Prochlorococcus marinus str. MIT 1214: one gene and its partner. The protein of the gene in region 1 binds, or shares a complex with, the protein of each later gene. Links are inferred from orthologs where the notes say so. Each region holds a gene or a part of one and is shown in the gene's direction. Other genes may lie near its edges.

The links.
Region 2: the proteins of uvrA (region 1) and mfd are in contact, whole or in part, in a crystal structure (PDB 4DFC), measured with the Escherichia coli proteins. The link is inferred for Prochlorococcus marinus str. MIT 1214 from one-to-one orthologs.

What each region holds. Positions count from the first base shown.
Region 1 is NZ_CP114777.1:1,327,097-1,335,045, reverse strand. What follows is about bases 3,458-6,916. They hold uvrA (excinuclease ABC subunit UvrA), read left to right. Parts: upstream 3,458-3,767; coding sequence 3,768-6,716; downstream 6,717-6,916. Other genes in these bases: O5639_RS07460 (HAD family hydrolase), read left to right, coding at 6,915-6,916; O5639_RS07470 (DNA repair protein RecN), read left to right, coding at 3,458-3,722. Also shown: O5639_RS07480 (alpha/beta hydrolase), read right to left, coding at 1-100; O5639_RS07475 (ABC1 kinase family protein), read right to left, coding at 101-1,960; more of O5639_RS07470, read left to right, coding at 2,037-3,457; more of O5639_RS07460, read left to right, coding at 6,917-7,949. UniProt on the Escherichia coli protein: The UvrABC repair system catalyzes the recognition and processing of DNA lesions. UvrA is an ATPase and a DNA-binding protein. A damage recognition complex composed of 2 UvrA and 2 UvrB subunits scans DNA for abnormalities.
Region 2 is NZ_CP114777.1:379,043-387,574, forward strand. What follows is about bases 1,854-5,895. They hold mfd (transcription-repair coupling factor), read left to right. Parts: upstream 1,854-2,176; coding sequence 2,177-5,695; downstream 5,696-5,895. Other genes in these bases: O5639_RS02010 (hypothetical protein), read left to right, coding at 1,854-2,114; O5639_RS02020 (hypothetical protein), read left to right, coding at 5,713-5,895. In the rest of the region: fmt (methionyl-tRNA formyltransferase), read left to right, coding at 1-645; O5639_RS02005 (TerC family protein), read right to left, coding at 642-1,358; more of O5639_RS02010, read left to right, coding at 1,446-1,853; more of O5639_RS02020, read left to right, coding at 5,896-5,961; O5639_RS02025 (TlpA family protein disulfide reductase), read right to left, coding at 5,969-6,277; O5639_RS02030 (SAM-dependent methyltransferase), read right to left, coding at 6,330-6,980; O5639_RS02035 (DUF4335 domain-containing protein), read right to left, coding at 7,130-7,738; O5639_RS02040 (DUF3038 domain-containing protein), read right to left, coding at 7,748-8,344; O5639_RS02045 (adenine phosphoribosyltransferase), read left to right, coding at 8,426-8,532. UniProt on the Escherichia coli protein: Couples transcription and DNA repair by recognizing RNA polymerase (RNAP) stalled at DNA lesions. Mediates ATP-dependent release of RNAP and its truncated transcript from the DNA, and recruitment of nucleotide excision repair machinery to the damaged site.

The sequences.
Region 1 (7,949 bases):
TAAAAGTTCCTTTGTATAGAAAAAGCTTTTCCGCACTTTTTGCACTTGGATAAAAAAATAAAACTAGTAACAATATTATATTTGAGTAATTTAAATTCATTTATTGTTCTACACCGGCTGCAACTTTAACTAATCTGATTAATCCTTTTTCAGAAGTTTTTTTCATTAACCCATAACCCATTTTGTAAGTATCTTTGGTTATTAAAATTTTTGGTAATTTTTTTAATATTATTTTTCTTTTGAATCCAGGCTTTATTTTTGATTTGTTAAATAATTTACTAATTGAAGATAGATTAATAACTTTTTTTGTATTAATCTTTGAAGATTTTTCTATTGTCTTTGAACGTATTTTTGATGGAAGTTTATCATTCAATTTTATTACTGTTTTCCATCCAATAGAATCAATTTTTGAAGCTAAAATATTTACTAATTCGTTTCTAAGAATAAGACCTTTTTTAGAAAACAAAAAATTAATCGTTTGGTCTACAATTTTTTCACTATCTAATTGTTTTTCTTTAGTAGCACTTTTTAAAAGATCATCTAATCTTTCTAACTTTAGATTGTTTTCATCAAAAAGCATCTCTTTTAAACTATTTCTCAGTTCTGGGTTTTCATCTTCCATGAGTCTTCTTGCAAAATAAGGATATGCTGCTCCTAATATTTTGAAATCTGGATCAACACTAAGTGCTATTCCTTCTAAAGTAATCAAAGATCTAATTATTAGTGCATAATAAGGTGGTAATTTAAAAGGAAATTTATACATTATACTAGACATATCATCTGTTACAGCCTTGAAATCCATTTTATTGACTCCTATCTCTAAAGCAGTACTAAAAACGCTTTCAAAAGCTGGCGCAATGGGTGTTAAATCAACTTCTTCAGAGAGAAAGCCTAGTTGAACAAAATCATACGAAAGCTTATCAAATCTTTTATTTACAAGGTGAACAACAGCTCTAATTAATCCAATTCTAGATTGTTGTGTAATATCACTCATCATACCAAAGTCTAAATAACATAAACGACCATCATCCATAGCTAAGATGTTTCCTGGATGCGGATCAGCGTGAAAAAAACCATGTTCAATTAATTGCTGAAGACTGCAACTTACACCTATTTTTACCATCTCATTTGGATTAATTCCTAAATTTTTGACAGCGTCTATGTTTGTTAATTTTGTGCCATCTATCCATTCCATTGTTAGCACTCTTCTACTTGTAGCCTCTCTATAAATTTTTGGGACTGCAATTTTTTTATTGGCGCTATGAAGCTTCTTAAATTTTTCTGCATTTTTAGCTTCATTAATGTAATCCATTTCCTCAAATATTCTTTTGCCCAGTTCATCTATTAAAGCCACTAAATCACTTCTAATAATCCCAATATTATTCTTAAACCATATAGCTATATTTCTCACTATGTATAGATCTAAAGTTATTTGTTCTCTTAAGCCTGGTCTTTGAATCTTAACAGCAACTTTTTCTCCATTTTTGAGTGTTGCTTTATGTACTTGTCCTAAAGATGCTGCCGAAATTGGTTCCCTATCTATTTCTTGAAAAATGTTTTCTATTTTGTCTTCTAAATCTTGTTCAATGCATGCCATAGCCAGTTTACTTTCAAAACCTGGTAGTTGATCTTGAAGCTGTGCTAGTTCTTCTAAAACTGTTGGAGGAACAATATCTGGTCTGGTAGATAGTGCTTGTCCTGCTTTTATAAATGCTGGTCCTAAATCAACAAGCAGTTGGGTAAATTCTTTGGCTCTAAAAGTTTTTCTCTCGTTTTTTTCTAAGGAACCAATTAACTTTTCCCATCCAACGCCAAGTAAAAACAATCCAATGGGTAATAGTGTCTGCCAAAGCCTGCGAAGTAGACGAATTGGATTTTTTTTGTAGATTGAGTCAATAGCCACCGGGTCATACTCAAGTAGACCTGAGGCTTCAATAAAATCGCTGAGTTCTTCGGCCATTTTGGTATGGCGATGTTCTTACATCCCTTCTAGTTCATTTTACGCCTAATTTGCGTCTTTTTGATTCCTTAGAGTTATGCTAACTAGCCTTCGTTTTCAAAATATAGCTTTATTTGGGAACTTAGAGATAGACTTTGATAAGGGTTTTACCGTTTTTACAGGGCAAACTGGTTCAGGTAAATCAATATTTATTGATACATTGAATGCTCTATTGGCGAATAAAAAAACTTCTCTAGATAATCGATTGGTACCTAAAGGATCTGTTTTTTCATCAATTGAAGGTGTTTTTTCTGTATTGCAGAAGACAAAAGATTGGTTAATCAATCAAGAATTTGATGTTGATGAAGAATTAATTGTGACCAGGGAATGGCGGCTGAAAGATCATAAATATAAATCTAGATTTAGAATTAATGGTGTATTAGTTAATAAAAATCAAATATCAGAATTAAGATCACTTTTGTTTGATTTTACTTTACAAGGTGATACTTACATTTTGAACAACTCATGTTATCAATTAAGTTTATTAGATTCTTTAGGTTTAAAAAAAATTGAAGAATCTATTACTCAAGTAAAGCAAGATTGGAAAATCTGGCATGATTCTAATCTAAGGCTTGAGCAGGTAAGAGATAAAATCTCTGATTCAAAAAAAGAGTTTGAGGAAATGCAGTATATATACAATGATTTAGATAAATTAGATTTAGAAGATCCAGAGGAGGAAGCTAAGCTAGAAACTGATCAGAATCGTTTATCAAATATTTTAAGATTAAAAGAAGGAGTTAAATCTTTATTAATTCGTTTAAATGAAAGCTTAGATGAATATCCATCAATTATAGATCATACTAATTTTTGCATTAATGAATTAAAAACATTGTCTCAAATTGATTCTACTCTAGAACCGATTTTTGATAACTTTTATAGAATAACTAACAATCTCAATGATTTAATTTATCAGATAAATGATTATGAAAAAACATTAGATATTGATCCATCTTTTTTAAATGATTTACAAGTTAGATTATCTACTCTCAAATTTTATCAAACAAAATATCGAAGAAATATAGCAGATCTGATTATCTATAAAAATGAATTAATTAATTGTTTATCTTCTCAAGATGATTCTAATAATATCAATCAACTTTCTTCATTCGAATATAAAAAAAGAATGATTAGAGACAAGTCTAATATAAATTTATCAGTGATAAGAAAAACTATTGCATTAAAATTTGAACATGAATTGATCAATAGTTTGAAAAAATTAGGTATTCCTAATATTCGCTTTAAAGTTGTTTTTGAAGAATGTGAACCAACAAGTAACGGGATTGATAAAGTTACCTTTATGTTTTCAGCAAATCCAGGTCTTCCCTTAGCCCCTCTTGGAGAATCAGCTTCAGGAGGTGAGAAATCTAGGGTTCTTCTTGCAATAAAGTCAATCTTTGCTTCATTTGATCAAACTAATTTATTAATTTTTGATGAAATTGATTCAGGTGTTAGTGGATCAGTTAGTAGTTATGTGGCTAAGTTGCTTAGTGAATTGTCAAAGCATCGACAAGTTTTTTGTGTAACTCATCAACCTTTAATTGCAGCATTTGCTGATAATCATTTTGCTTTAAAAAAGACTATTTTCGAAGGTTGTACCAAGTCCTCTGTCACTAATTTAAAGGAAACCGCAGATAGGCAAAGAGAATTGGCTCTATTGGCTGGGGGTCAAATTGTAGATGCCAATGCCTATGCGGCGAGCTTGCTGGAACACAAAGCTGCATGATGAGCATATTTTTTTATACAATTAGCTATTAATGTTTTTCCCCTAATGGGAATTCAAAAATCTAATCCTAAAAAAAAGACATTAAATCTTGGTTCTTCCAGTGAAGAACTCATAACTATTCGTGGTGCAAGGCAACATAATTTAAAAAATGTTGATTTATCTATTCCAAGAAATAAATTGGTGGTTTTTACAGGTGTCAGTGGCAGTGGTAAAAGTTCTTTAGCGTTTGATACTATTTTTGCTGAAGGTCAAAGGCGATATGTTGAGAGTTTGTCCGCATACGCAAGACAATTTTTAGGTCAAGTTGATAAACCTGATGTTGATTCAATTGAGGGTTTATCTCCAGCAATTTCTATTGATCAAAAATCAACAAGTCATAATCCTCGTTCAACAGTTGGAACCGTCACCGAAATACAAGATTATTTTCGTTTGCTTTTTGGAAGAGCGGGAGAACCTCATTGTCCAGAGTGTGCGAGGCCCATTAAGCCTCAAAGTATTGATGAGATGGTTGATCAAATAAAAACTCTTCCAGAAGGGACACGATATCAACTACTTGCACCTGTTGTTAGAGGTAAAAAAGGAACACATTCAAAATTACTTTCTGGATTGGCTGCAGAAGGATTTGCTCGAGTCAGAATTAACAAAGACGTTAGAGAATTGGCAGATAATATTGAATTAGATAAAAATCAAGTTCATTCTATTGAGGTAGTGGTTGATAGATTGATTGCGAGAGAGGGTATTGAAGAAAGATTAACTGATTCATTAAGTACTACTTTAAAAAGGGGAGATGGCTTAGCAATTGTTGAAGTAGTACCTAAAAAAAATGAAGAACTTCCGAAAGGTATTGATAGGGAAAGATTATTTTCTGAGAACTTTGCTTGTCCTGTTCATGGGGCAGTGATTGAGGAATTATCACCAAGGTTGTTTTCATTTAATAGTCCATATGGAGCATGTCCTGATTGTCATGGCCTTGGTCATTTGAAAAAATTCACCTGTGAGAGAGTTATACCTGATCCATCACTACCAGTTTATGCTGCTGTTGCACCATGGAGTGATAAGGATAATTCATATTATTTTTCATTATTATTTTCAGTTGGTGAGGCATTTGGCTTTGAGATAAAAACTCCTTGGAAAGATTTAAAAGAAGCACAAAAAAATATTTTGTTAAATGGCAGTAAAGAACCTATTTTAATAAAAGTAGATAGTAGATATAAACAAGATTCTGGCTTTAAAAGACCTTTTGAAGGTATTTTACCTATTTTAGAAAGACAGTTGCAGGATGCGAATGGTGAAGCTGTTCGTCAAAAGCTAGAAAAATATCTTGAATTAGTTCCTTGTGCAACCTGTCATGGCAAGAGATTACGTCCTGAAGCGCTTGCTGTAAAACTTGGGCCTTTTGCAATAACTGATCTTACTTCATCTAGTGTGTCTACCACACTTGAGAATGTTGAGGCCTTAATGGGTCTAGAGACAACTAAAAACTCAAAGCAATTACTTTCTAACAAACAAACCAAAATTGGGGAATTAGTTTTAAAAGAAATTCGACTACGTCTTCAATTTCTCTTAGATGTTGGACTTGATTACTTAACTTTAGATAGGCCAGCAATGACGTTGTCTGGTGGGGAAGCGCAACGAATACGACTTGCTACCCAAATAGGTGCAGGTTTAACAGGAGTTCTTTATGTGTTAGATGAGCCTAGTATTGGACTACATCAAAGAGATAATGATCGATTATTATCTACTTTAAAAAAATTACGTGATCTAGGTAATACGTTGGTTGTTGTTGAACATGACGAAGATACAATAAGAGCAGCTGATCATTTGGTTGATATTGGACCTGGTGCTGGTGTTCATGGCGGCGAAATTATTGCTGAAGGATCTTTAGATAGTTTGCTGAATGCAAAAGAATCATTGACTGGTGCTTATCTTAGTGGGCGTTCATCTATTCCTACGCCTGCTACCAGAAGAGATTCGGTACAAAGAAAATTACGTTTGATTGATTGTAATAAAAATAATCTAAAAAATGTTTCTGTAGATTTTCCATTAGGTAGGTTGGTTGCTGTTACTGGAGTAAGTGGTAGTGGTAAAAGTACTTTAATTAATGAATTACTCCATCCTGCTTTAAACCACTCTTTAGGTTTAAAAGTTCCTTTTCCAAAAGGTTTAAAAGAACTGAAAGGTATTAAATCTATTGATAAGGTTATTGTTATAGATCAATCTCCAATTGGTAGAACACCAAGATCTAATACGGCTACTTATACCGGTGCATTTGATCCTATACGCCAACTTTTTGCAACTTCTGTCGAAGCAAAAGCGAGAGGATATCAAGCAGGTCAATTTAGTTTTAATGTTAAAGGTGGAAGATGTGAAGCTTGTCGTGGTCAAGGTGTAAATGTAATTGAAATGAATTTTCTTCCTGATGTTTATGTTCAATGTGATGTATGTAAAGGAGCTCGCTTTAACCGAGAAACATTACAAGTCAAATATAAGAATTATTCGATTTCTGATGTATTAGAAATGACTGTTGAACAAGCAGTTGATGTTTTTTCTGCAATACCTCAAGCTGCAGATCGATTAAGAACACTTTTAGATGTTGGTCTTGGATATATTAAGCTTGGCCAGCCGGCTCCAACTTTATCTGGAGGAGAAGCTCAAAGAGTCAAACTCGCTACTGAGTTATCTAGAAGAGCTACTGGTAAAACTCTTTATTTAATTGATGAACCTACCACTGGTTTAAGTTTTTATGATGTTCATAAATTAATGGATGTAATCCAGAGATTGGTAGATAAGGGAAACTCAATTATTGTTATTGAGCATAATTTGGATGTTATTAGATGTTCAGATTGGATTATTGATATGGGGCCTGAAGGCGGGAACCGAGGAGGAGAGATTATTGCTATGGGAACTCCTGAAGAAGTTGCGCGAGACTCCAAGAGTCATACGGGAAATTATTTAAAAAAAGTTTTGGAAAATCATCCTCCCAAAAAAGTTTGAATATTTTTGAATTTTTGTACATATTACTTAACCTTGATGATTTATTTATCTGGATTTTGATTTAAAAATGACCAAAAAACCTAGTTATAGACTTAAGATTAAAAATTCATTCCTCCCCTAAAAAAAATATTATTCTTTCTTTAGATTTAGTACTCATAAAATCAATTATTTATCCAACATCTTGAATAAGTATTCCACTTGGGATTAAAACTTCTACATTTAAATTTGCATGGTTTAATCCGCTCACATGATCTTGAATTGGGTAGAGATTCAGATACAGGTGGACAAACTTTATACGTTTTAGAACTAGTTAAAGGACTTGCGTCAAGACCAGAAGTTGAAAAAGTTGAACTTATTACCAGATTAATTATTGATAGGAGGGTATCGACTGATTATTCAATCCCTGTAGAAAAGATATCAAATTGTGCTGAAATTATTCGATTACCTTTTGGACCTAAGCGTTATATCAGGAAGGAATTGTTGTGGCCGTATCTAGATGACTTAGCGGATCAAATAGTTGACAGATTACAGAAAAAAAATAGTTTGCCAGATTGGATTCATGCTCATTATGCCGATGCTGGTTATGTTGGAGCATTGGTAAGCAGAAGATTAGGTTTGCCATTGGTTTTTACGGGCCATTCATTGGGTCGGGAAAAACTTAGAAGATTGTTGGCTGCTGGCATAGATCATGATCAAATAGAGCAGACATATTCGATTAGTAAAAGAATTGATGCAGAAGAATTGGCTTTAGCACATTCAAATTTACTCATAACAAGTACTAAGCAGGAATCTGTTGAACAGTACGCGCGTTATGGGCGATATAGCTTAGAAAATGTAGAAATAATTCCCCCAGGCGTTGATTTAAATCGTTTTCATCCAATAGATTCTGATTCAATTGATGAAGAAAAAGAATTAAATAAACTGTTTAAACCTTTTTTGAGAGACTTAAATCTTCCTCCTCTGCTGGCTATATCTAGAGCAGTCAGGAGAAAAAATATTCCTGCGTTGATTGAGACTTATGGACGTTCTTCAATTTTGCAGCAAAGACATAATCTTATTTTAATCTTGGGATGTCGAGAGGATTCACGTCAGCTTGAGAAACAGCAAAGAGAAGTATTTCAGCAAGTTTTTGAATTAGTTGATAAATATAATTTATATGGAAAAGTTGCTTATCCAAAACAACATAGAAGAGAGCAAATTCCTTCAATTTATCGTTGGGCTGCGAATAAAAAC
Region 2 (8,532 bases), 950 kb from region 1 along the record:
TGGAGCATTATTAATGATGATGCAACGACAGGTATATGTATTATGTACATGGAAGAAGGGTTAGATACAGGACCCGTTATTGAACAGGAGGTAACGGTGATCAATGATTCAGATAATCTAGAGTTACTTACGAATAGACTTTCGAAAATATCCTCAAAGCTATTAGTTAAAGCACTTGAAAGGATAAGTCATACCAAATGTATTAATAAATCAACAATGCTAGATGAATTAAATGCTGTTGAACAGTCTAAATTAAATGGTAATCCGAGTTATGCAAGGCAAATTAAAAAAGAAGATTATCTAATAAATTGGAACAAGAATGCAAGACAAATCATAAAGAAAATACAAGGGTTATATCCAAATGCATATACTCTATATAAAGGTAAAAGAATAAAAATCCTGGAAGCTACAACAAATATTAATAACGATCAATTGCTTGAAAGTCAAAGTATAGATACTGAACCTACAGAAGATAACATACCAGGAGAAATAACTATGATCGATAAACAGGACGGCATAAAAATAATGACGAATGATTTTCCGATCCAAATTAAATGTGCTCAATTAGAAGGGAAAAAGCCAACAGATAGTTATACTTTTTCGGTTCAATGCAAACTTCGAATTAATAATATATTGGGTAACTAGAGATAATTAATATTATTTATTTTGCTTGAAAAGCCCCATAGAAAAAGGATTAACATAACTAAGAAGAATAAATATTCGGGAACGACTAATTGTGAGAATATTAATTGGAGGATTAACTTTATCCCAATAATGCCAACTGCAATATAACCTGCTTTTTCCAAATTTGTATATATCTCAAGCCATTTAATAAATAACCCAGAAGTAAAACGTAATGCAATAACTCCTATTATTGCGCCTGTTATAACCAATAGAAATTGATCACTTATAGCAACTGCTGCAGTAATACTATCGATAGAAAAAGCTAAATCAGTTACTGATAATAGAAGGATAACTTTTACTATTGAACTTTCAGTCTTTTTATTATTATTATTTTCATTAGTGGAAATTTCATTAATGGAGATAAGCTTTGATATTGATAGAGATATCAAATAAGTACCACCAATAAGTTTTACTGGCCAGAAATCCAGGATGAATTGTGCAGCAAGAATTACAAGTATTCTAAATATTAAAGCAATAAATATCCCTATGTTTAGTGATCTTTTTTGAAGATCTATATTATTTAAGTTCTTTGTTATTGAGGCTAGAGCTACAGCATTATCAGCAGACAATACGAGCTCTAACGAAACAATAATTGGTAAGAGAGGGGCTAGCTCAACCCATCTATCTATACCATCAAGTAAAGGAGTTAAGGATCTGAGAGATGCTGAATCCATTAAATTAAGAAAAAAAGAGCTATTTATTCTGCCTGTTTGGTATATGTTAACTCTAATAATTCTTATTAGGGTAAATTCAGAAGGGTTATGCGAATTGATTCAAAACTTTGCCATATATCCGAGAATAAGGCTGTAGTTCAAGTTATAGGATGGCATAATGACAAAAATCTAGGAAGTGCTTTAGCCGAAGGGCCCACAGTTGAAGTTGCCGAGGACAATGCAATATCAAGACTAAAAAAAAGGTTAAAGTCAGTCACAAATAATGATACATATATAAGTTCAATTAATGAAGAAATAACTAAATCTACATTGAAAGTTCAATTACCAAATAGTAATAAAATTGAGAAAAGTAATGTCAATCATGAACCGAGTGATTGGAGCAACGAATTAACTGCAATTGATTTAGAAATTCAACGTTTAAATTGGAGTCGAGATGATGAAATTAGTTTTCTAGAAAAAAAATTAGGATACAACAATCGAAACAAAATAACTAATTATAGTGATATTGTAAATTATTTAAACCTTTTAAAAAATGAGAACCAGCAAAAACAACATAAGGGTTTTGAAGTAAATATTAATAGTTTAATTGATGAGTCAGATATGATACTTAGGGATCTATCATGGGACAATATACAGGGAAGAGAATATTTACAAAAGGAGTTTAATGTTTCAACTAGGAAAGAACTTAATGAAAAACAATTAATCTCATTTGTTGAAAAGCTTAAATCAATTAGAAGTCAGTATCTACCTCATTAATACTTCTCAATGCGATAAACAAAATGATATAGTAATATGAATATATAAAGTAACGAAGAATAGTGTCTTTAGAGTCAATAGCAAATTATTTAGAAAATCATCAGTTAACAAATGAGTTGATTGTAAGAACAAATAGAGAAGATAGATTAATATTAACTGGAGCATCACGTACAGCAAAAGCATTAATTACAACTTCGCTTGCTAAAAAAGGATCAAAAATATTATTAGTAATAGTACCTACATTAGAAGATGCTACCAGGTGGTTTCCTCTAGTAAATGAATGTGGATGGAGCAAGACATGTTTGTATCCAACGAGCGAAGTATCACCATATGATTCTGTACAAGTAACCTCAGAAATCATATGGGGCCAATTGCAAGTTCTTAGTGATATATTAGAGTTGAAAGAAGATGAAAATATTGCAATAATTGCTACTGAAAGGTCATTGCAACCTCATCTCCCTCCATTTGAATATCTAAAATCAAAGTGTATTAAATTAAATGTAGGGGATGAATTAAACCTACGTGAATTATCTTTAAAATTAAGTGAATCTGGTTATATTAAGTCTAGTAATATTGATCAAGAGGGGACATGGACACGACGTGGAGATATTATTGATATCTATCCTGTTAGTAGTGAACTACCAATTAGATTGGAGTTGTTTGGTGATAAATTAGAGAAGATTAAAGAATTTGATCCAATATCACAACGATCATTGGATCAAATTGATAACGTATGTATTACACCGACAGGTTTTGATCCACTAATCATCGATAAGCTTTTATCAATTAAAGATAAGGATCTATCAATTTTGTTTTCGGATGATGAGTACTCTGAGTTAGTAAATTCTAATTCTTTAGAATCAGCAAAAAAATATTTAGGTGTTGCATTTGATAAGCCTTCATCGTTGCTAGATTATTTAGATGATAGTACATTTATTGTAGTTGATGAAAGGTTACAAGGTTTATCCCATGGAAATGCATGGTATAACATAGTTAATGAAAGTTATACGGAAATTATTACAAATTCAATAGAAAAAAAATCATTACAAGATATTTTTAAACCTAATCTTCATAATAAAATTAATAATATTTATAATTCATTAAATTCTTATCAAGGTTTCGATATAACCGATTTAGATGATACTACAGGAAAAGAAAATGTATTTAATATTTCTAGTAAAGTTCATCAATGGCTTCCTAATCAATATGGTAAAATAAGTCTTTCACTAAAAGACTATATAAGAGATAAATTTTCTATCTGGATAATATCAGCTCAACCTAGTCGTGCAGTTTCTCTCTTAGAAGAACATGAACTTATATCTAAGTTCATACCCAATAATACTGATCTATATGGTATTAAAAGTGTTATTGAAGACAATATACCTGTTGCTATTAAAAATACTAATGAGGGCGAAATTGAAGGGTTTTATCTTCCAGCTTGGAAAATTGCCATAATAACAGATAAGGAATTTTTTGGACAACATAATATTTCTAGTACAGGCTATATAAGAAGAAGAAAGCAGGCGCAGAGTAAAAAAATAGATCCTAATAAAATGAAGCCTGGGGACTACGTAGTTCATAGAAATCATGGTATAGGATTATTTCAGAATATCCAAAAATTAAATATTAATGGTGAATCTAGAGATTATCTTGTAATAAGATATATGGATGGAAAATTAAGTGTTGCTGCAGATCAACTTGGTAGTTTAGGTAGATATAGGAACTCCAATTCAAACACTCCCACAATAAGTAAATTAGGTGGTGCAAATTGGAACAAAATAAAGGCTAAAGCAAAAAAGTCTGTTAAAAAAGTTGCTATTGATTTAATCAAGTTATATGCAGAAAGAAGTAAAGAAAAAGGATTCAAGTTTCCAAATGATGGTCCTTGGCAAAATGAATTAGAGGACTCATTTCCTTATGCATTAACAGCTGATCAAGCGACCGCTACTACTCAAGTCAAATGTGATATGGAAAGTGATAAACCTATGGATAGATTAATTTGTGGTGATGTTGGTTTCGGCAAAACAGAGGTAGCAATAAGGGCAATATTTAAAGCAATTACATCTGGGAAACAAATAGCATTGTTAGCACCAACTACAGTATTATCTCAACAACACTGGAGAACTATTTCTGACCGATTTGCACCTTACCCTATAAAAGTATCATTACTGAATAGATTTAAAACATCTAGTGAAAGAAAACAAATCATAAGTGGCCTTAAAGAAGGAAAAATTGATGCTGTTGTTGGTACACATCAACTCTTAAATAAAAAATTAGTTTATAAGGACTTAGGGCTTCTAGTTATAGATGAAGAGCAACGCTTTGGAGTTAATCAAAAAGAGAAGATAAAAGAATTAAAAAAGAGTGTAGATGTATTAACTCTCTCTGCCACTCCCATTCCAAGGACTCTATACATGAGTCTTTCTGGTGTTCGTGAAATGAGTCTAATTACAACACCACCACCATTACGTAGGCCTATTAAAACTCATTTATCACCAATTGATAATGAAATAATTAGAAGCGCAATATCGCAAGAGATTGATAGAGGTGGCCAGATATTTTATATAGTTCCTAGAATAAAGGGGATTGAGGATGTAGCTGAAAAATTAAAAATAATGATTCCAAATGTTAAATTATTGATTGCTCACGGTCAAATGGAAGAAGGAGAATTAGAAAATGCAATGCTGGCATTTAATGCTGGAGAAGCTGATATTTTACTATGTACAACTATTGTGGAAAGTGGTTTAGATATTCCTCGAGTAAACACTATTTTAATTGAAGATTCACACAAATTTGGTTTATCTCAACTTTACCAATTGAGAGGCAGAGTAGGTCGCAGTGGTGTACAAGCGCATGCATGGTTGTTTTATCCAAGTAATGAGAAATTAAATGAGACTTCCAGGCAACGGTTAAAGGCCATAAAAGAATTTAGTGACTTGGGTAGTGGTTATCAGTTAGCTATGAGGGATATGGAAATTAGGGGCGTTGGAAATATTTTAGGTATTGAACAAAGCGGACAAATGGAATCTATAGGATTTGATTTGTATATGGAATTATTGCAAGAAACTATCGCTGAAATACAAGGACAAGACATTCCAACTGTTGACGATACACAAATAGATTTGCCTGTTACAGCCTTTATACCTGGAGATTGGATTACTGATCCAGATGAAAAAATAAACGCTTATAGATTAGCTAGTCAATGTGAAGATAATGAAGCTTTAGTTCAATTTGCTAGCAATCTGATCGATAGATATGGAGCATTACCAAAGGCAGTTGAATCACTAATAGAAGTAATGAAATTAAAAATAATCGCCAAAAAGTGTGGCTTTTCGAGAATTAAATTGTCAAAACCAAACGTTGAGCTTGAAACAATGATGGATGAGCCAGCTTTTAAGTTATTAAGAAAAGGTTTGGCAAACCATCTTCACGGAAGATTTATATATAAAAAAGGAGCTCGGCATTCAACTGTTACGATTAGAGGTCTTGGTATATTAGACAGCGACAAACTTTTAGATCAACTTACGGAATGGTTAAAATTAATGAATTCTGAAATAAGCACTCAAGAAATCCAATCATAAATTCTAAAAGAAAAGACATGTCAATTTTTCAATTGGTTGAAGAAGACGCTTCTAGATTAAAAAATTGCTATAGTCACCAAAATTTGGTTGTTATTACCTTGGGTGAAGTAATAGAAGTCAGTACTAACCAATATGGGCTAAGTCTTTTTAGCGGCATGATAAGTCTTTTAGCGTTAGGGATCTATACACTTTTGACAGTTGACCCAGGAAATGATGATGATGATTCCGACTCTGGAAGCGGTGGTTTGATGCAACCAGTAAATTAATCTGAAGTCAACCAGAAATTATTTTTGAAAGTCTTTCTCTAAAATCACCCTTAGCAATCCCCCCTTTTAATTCCCCAATAATTTTAAATTCCCCCTCAGGGTTATCAACTAATAGATAGGTCGGCCACCCCATACCTTCTTTTGTAGGATATTGTTTTAATAGTATTGGTCTATATTTTCTATAAACCATTGTATCCTGAAGTTTTACACTTATAAATTCAATACCTAATTCATTTGCAACCTTAGAGTCAAAGAAGCTCATCCTGTGACAAGTACCACAATCCTCAGAACTAAACTTAATTAGAGAATAGGGCATGAATAAATCCTATTGAGAACTAATTCTTATTATAGCTTTTAATAAAAATAGTTCAGTTATTAGACTTATTATTTCTTGCAATAACTGAAAAGAATGGATCACTATCTGCAGAATAAAACCCAAAAACCTTTTTAACTTTTGTTTTTTCATTGAATGTTTTTTCAACCCTCCATCCATTAGCATTAAGAACACTGATAACGTATTCAATTCTTTTTTGCTCTGATGAATAAGTCCAGATATTTGGAGCCTTGGTCCAGAATGCTCGATTAGTGAATGAGATTATCAATAATGAATCAGACTTGATAATCCTTGATAGTTCTAATGCAACTCTTTCAGGATATTGAAGGTATTGCCATCCTGCAACAATTAATCCAATATCAATGGAAGAATCTTCAATAGGGATATTTTGTGTCTTATTTAAATTTTGCACCCAGAAATTATCAAGTCTTTTATTAGAGATTAACTCAGCTTCATTCATTCCATGACCAATAACTTTTTTATATCTAATATTTGATGGTAAATGGCTTACCCAACTACTCATTAAATCTAAAATCACATGGTGATCACATAAATACTCTGAGTATAAATTCGTAAGTCTTGATCTAAATGGCTCACTGAGGTGATGAACGTATCTAGGCTGTTGATAAAAGATATGATCATCAGCAATATCGATTTTCGCTCTATCATAAATAGACAGTTTCATATAAACATAGATTTATGATAATTTTAGAAGATTTTTAATTTATTGGCGAATAAAAGAAAACTTTTTTGAAAAATATAAAATATTATATAATCAATCAATAAAATCATTGATAATTATTTTTATAATATTTAGTTGCTATTAATTTCATATTATTCAGTTTGCGTAAATGAGGGTTGAGAGTTATTAGTGTTCTCTCTTAACTCTATCTTATTATTTGTAGGAATAAATAATAACAGACTACTAGTAAATATAAAAATAATAAGAGCATAATAGAAATTAGAATTATTCTTAGAAACAGGTAAACTATTTCGTATAAGTTTCTTGGTAAAAGGTTTATCTTGATTTATGTTCCATCTAATATTAAATCTAGGATCATATCTTAAGAGATCGAAACATCTTGTTAAGTCTGACAATTCAGAATCATCTAAAATAATTTCTAAAGGCGAAACCCCCTTCTTTGTGCTTTTAAGTATTAATTTGTGACTAATACCGAAAGGAGATAGTGTCACAATTTTCTTATTAGATATGAATGTTTTACGAATTCCAGAGATATATGATCTTGAATATTTAAGTATTACTTGCATCAAATCATCAAGATGTTCCTTCTCTCCTTCTAACAGAGGTGAACCAATGATGTTCAATGTCCATGAAGATAGAATTCCTATAGTCTCTTCTGAATCTCCGTTTGAAACATCTGGCATCCCTGATAGTTCAAGGGAAGAAGAGTCTTGATCAAATCTATAAGTTAAATTAATCATTTATAAATACTATGATTGATAATACAATGATGCTTTTAATCGATTAGCCCCCGCCTTTCCACAGGATAGAGAGAGTATGACTAATAGATGTCTAAAAAATTCATTATTATCTTCGCTTAGTAAGGTGGAAATAAAACTACGTTGTATATTCATCCTTTCACGAATAAGTGACTTAAGACGTGAACTAAATAAATCCCATCTCTCTTTATTAAGTGTCTGTGATTCTTTTGAGGATAGTAATTGCCTAATAAGTGGATAAAGATTTTCGGCCATGCAAGATATAAGTTCAATAATGGAATCAATCTGTTCGGATGATAGAGATGTAAATGAATATGTATTCCTCAATGGGTTTGAACATCTCATTTTCCAAAATTCAACTCTACTTGAGTACTGATCAGGCAATCCAATATCTTTGGCCTTCAATAATAGGGAATCCGAAGCATTGATTTGCAGTGTTTCTATAACTAATATCAAAAAATCAAGTTTCCTCGGAGTATCACCAGAGATTACGCAATTTACAAAAGTCTTAGCTGAAGAAATGTTTTTATACTTTGAGCCACTATCAAGGTATTTATTCTGCTCAGCAACATAATTGGATTTGATCATACTTTAAATAATGACAGGACTTGGATGATTGGCTAGCTTTATTGTTAGTTTTATAAAACCGCACACCAATATTTGTAAAGAATGGAAAACTTAAAAAAATATATAAATGAAATAAAAGATTTTCCAAAAGAAGGAATTATTTTCAAAGACATAAACCCTATATATAAAGATCCCAAGAGATGGAATGA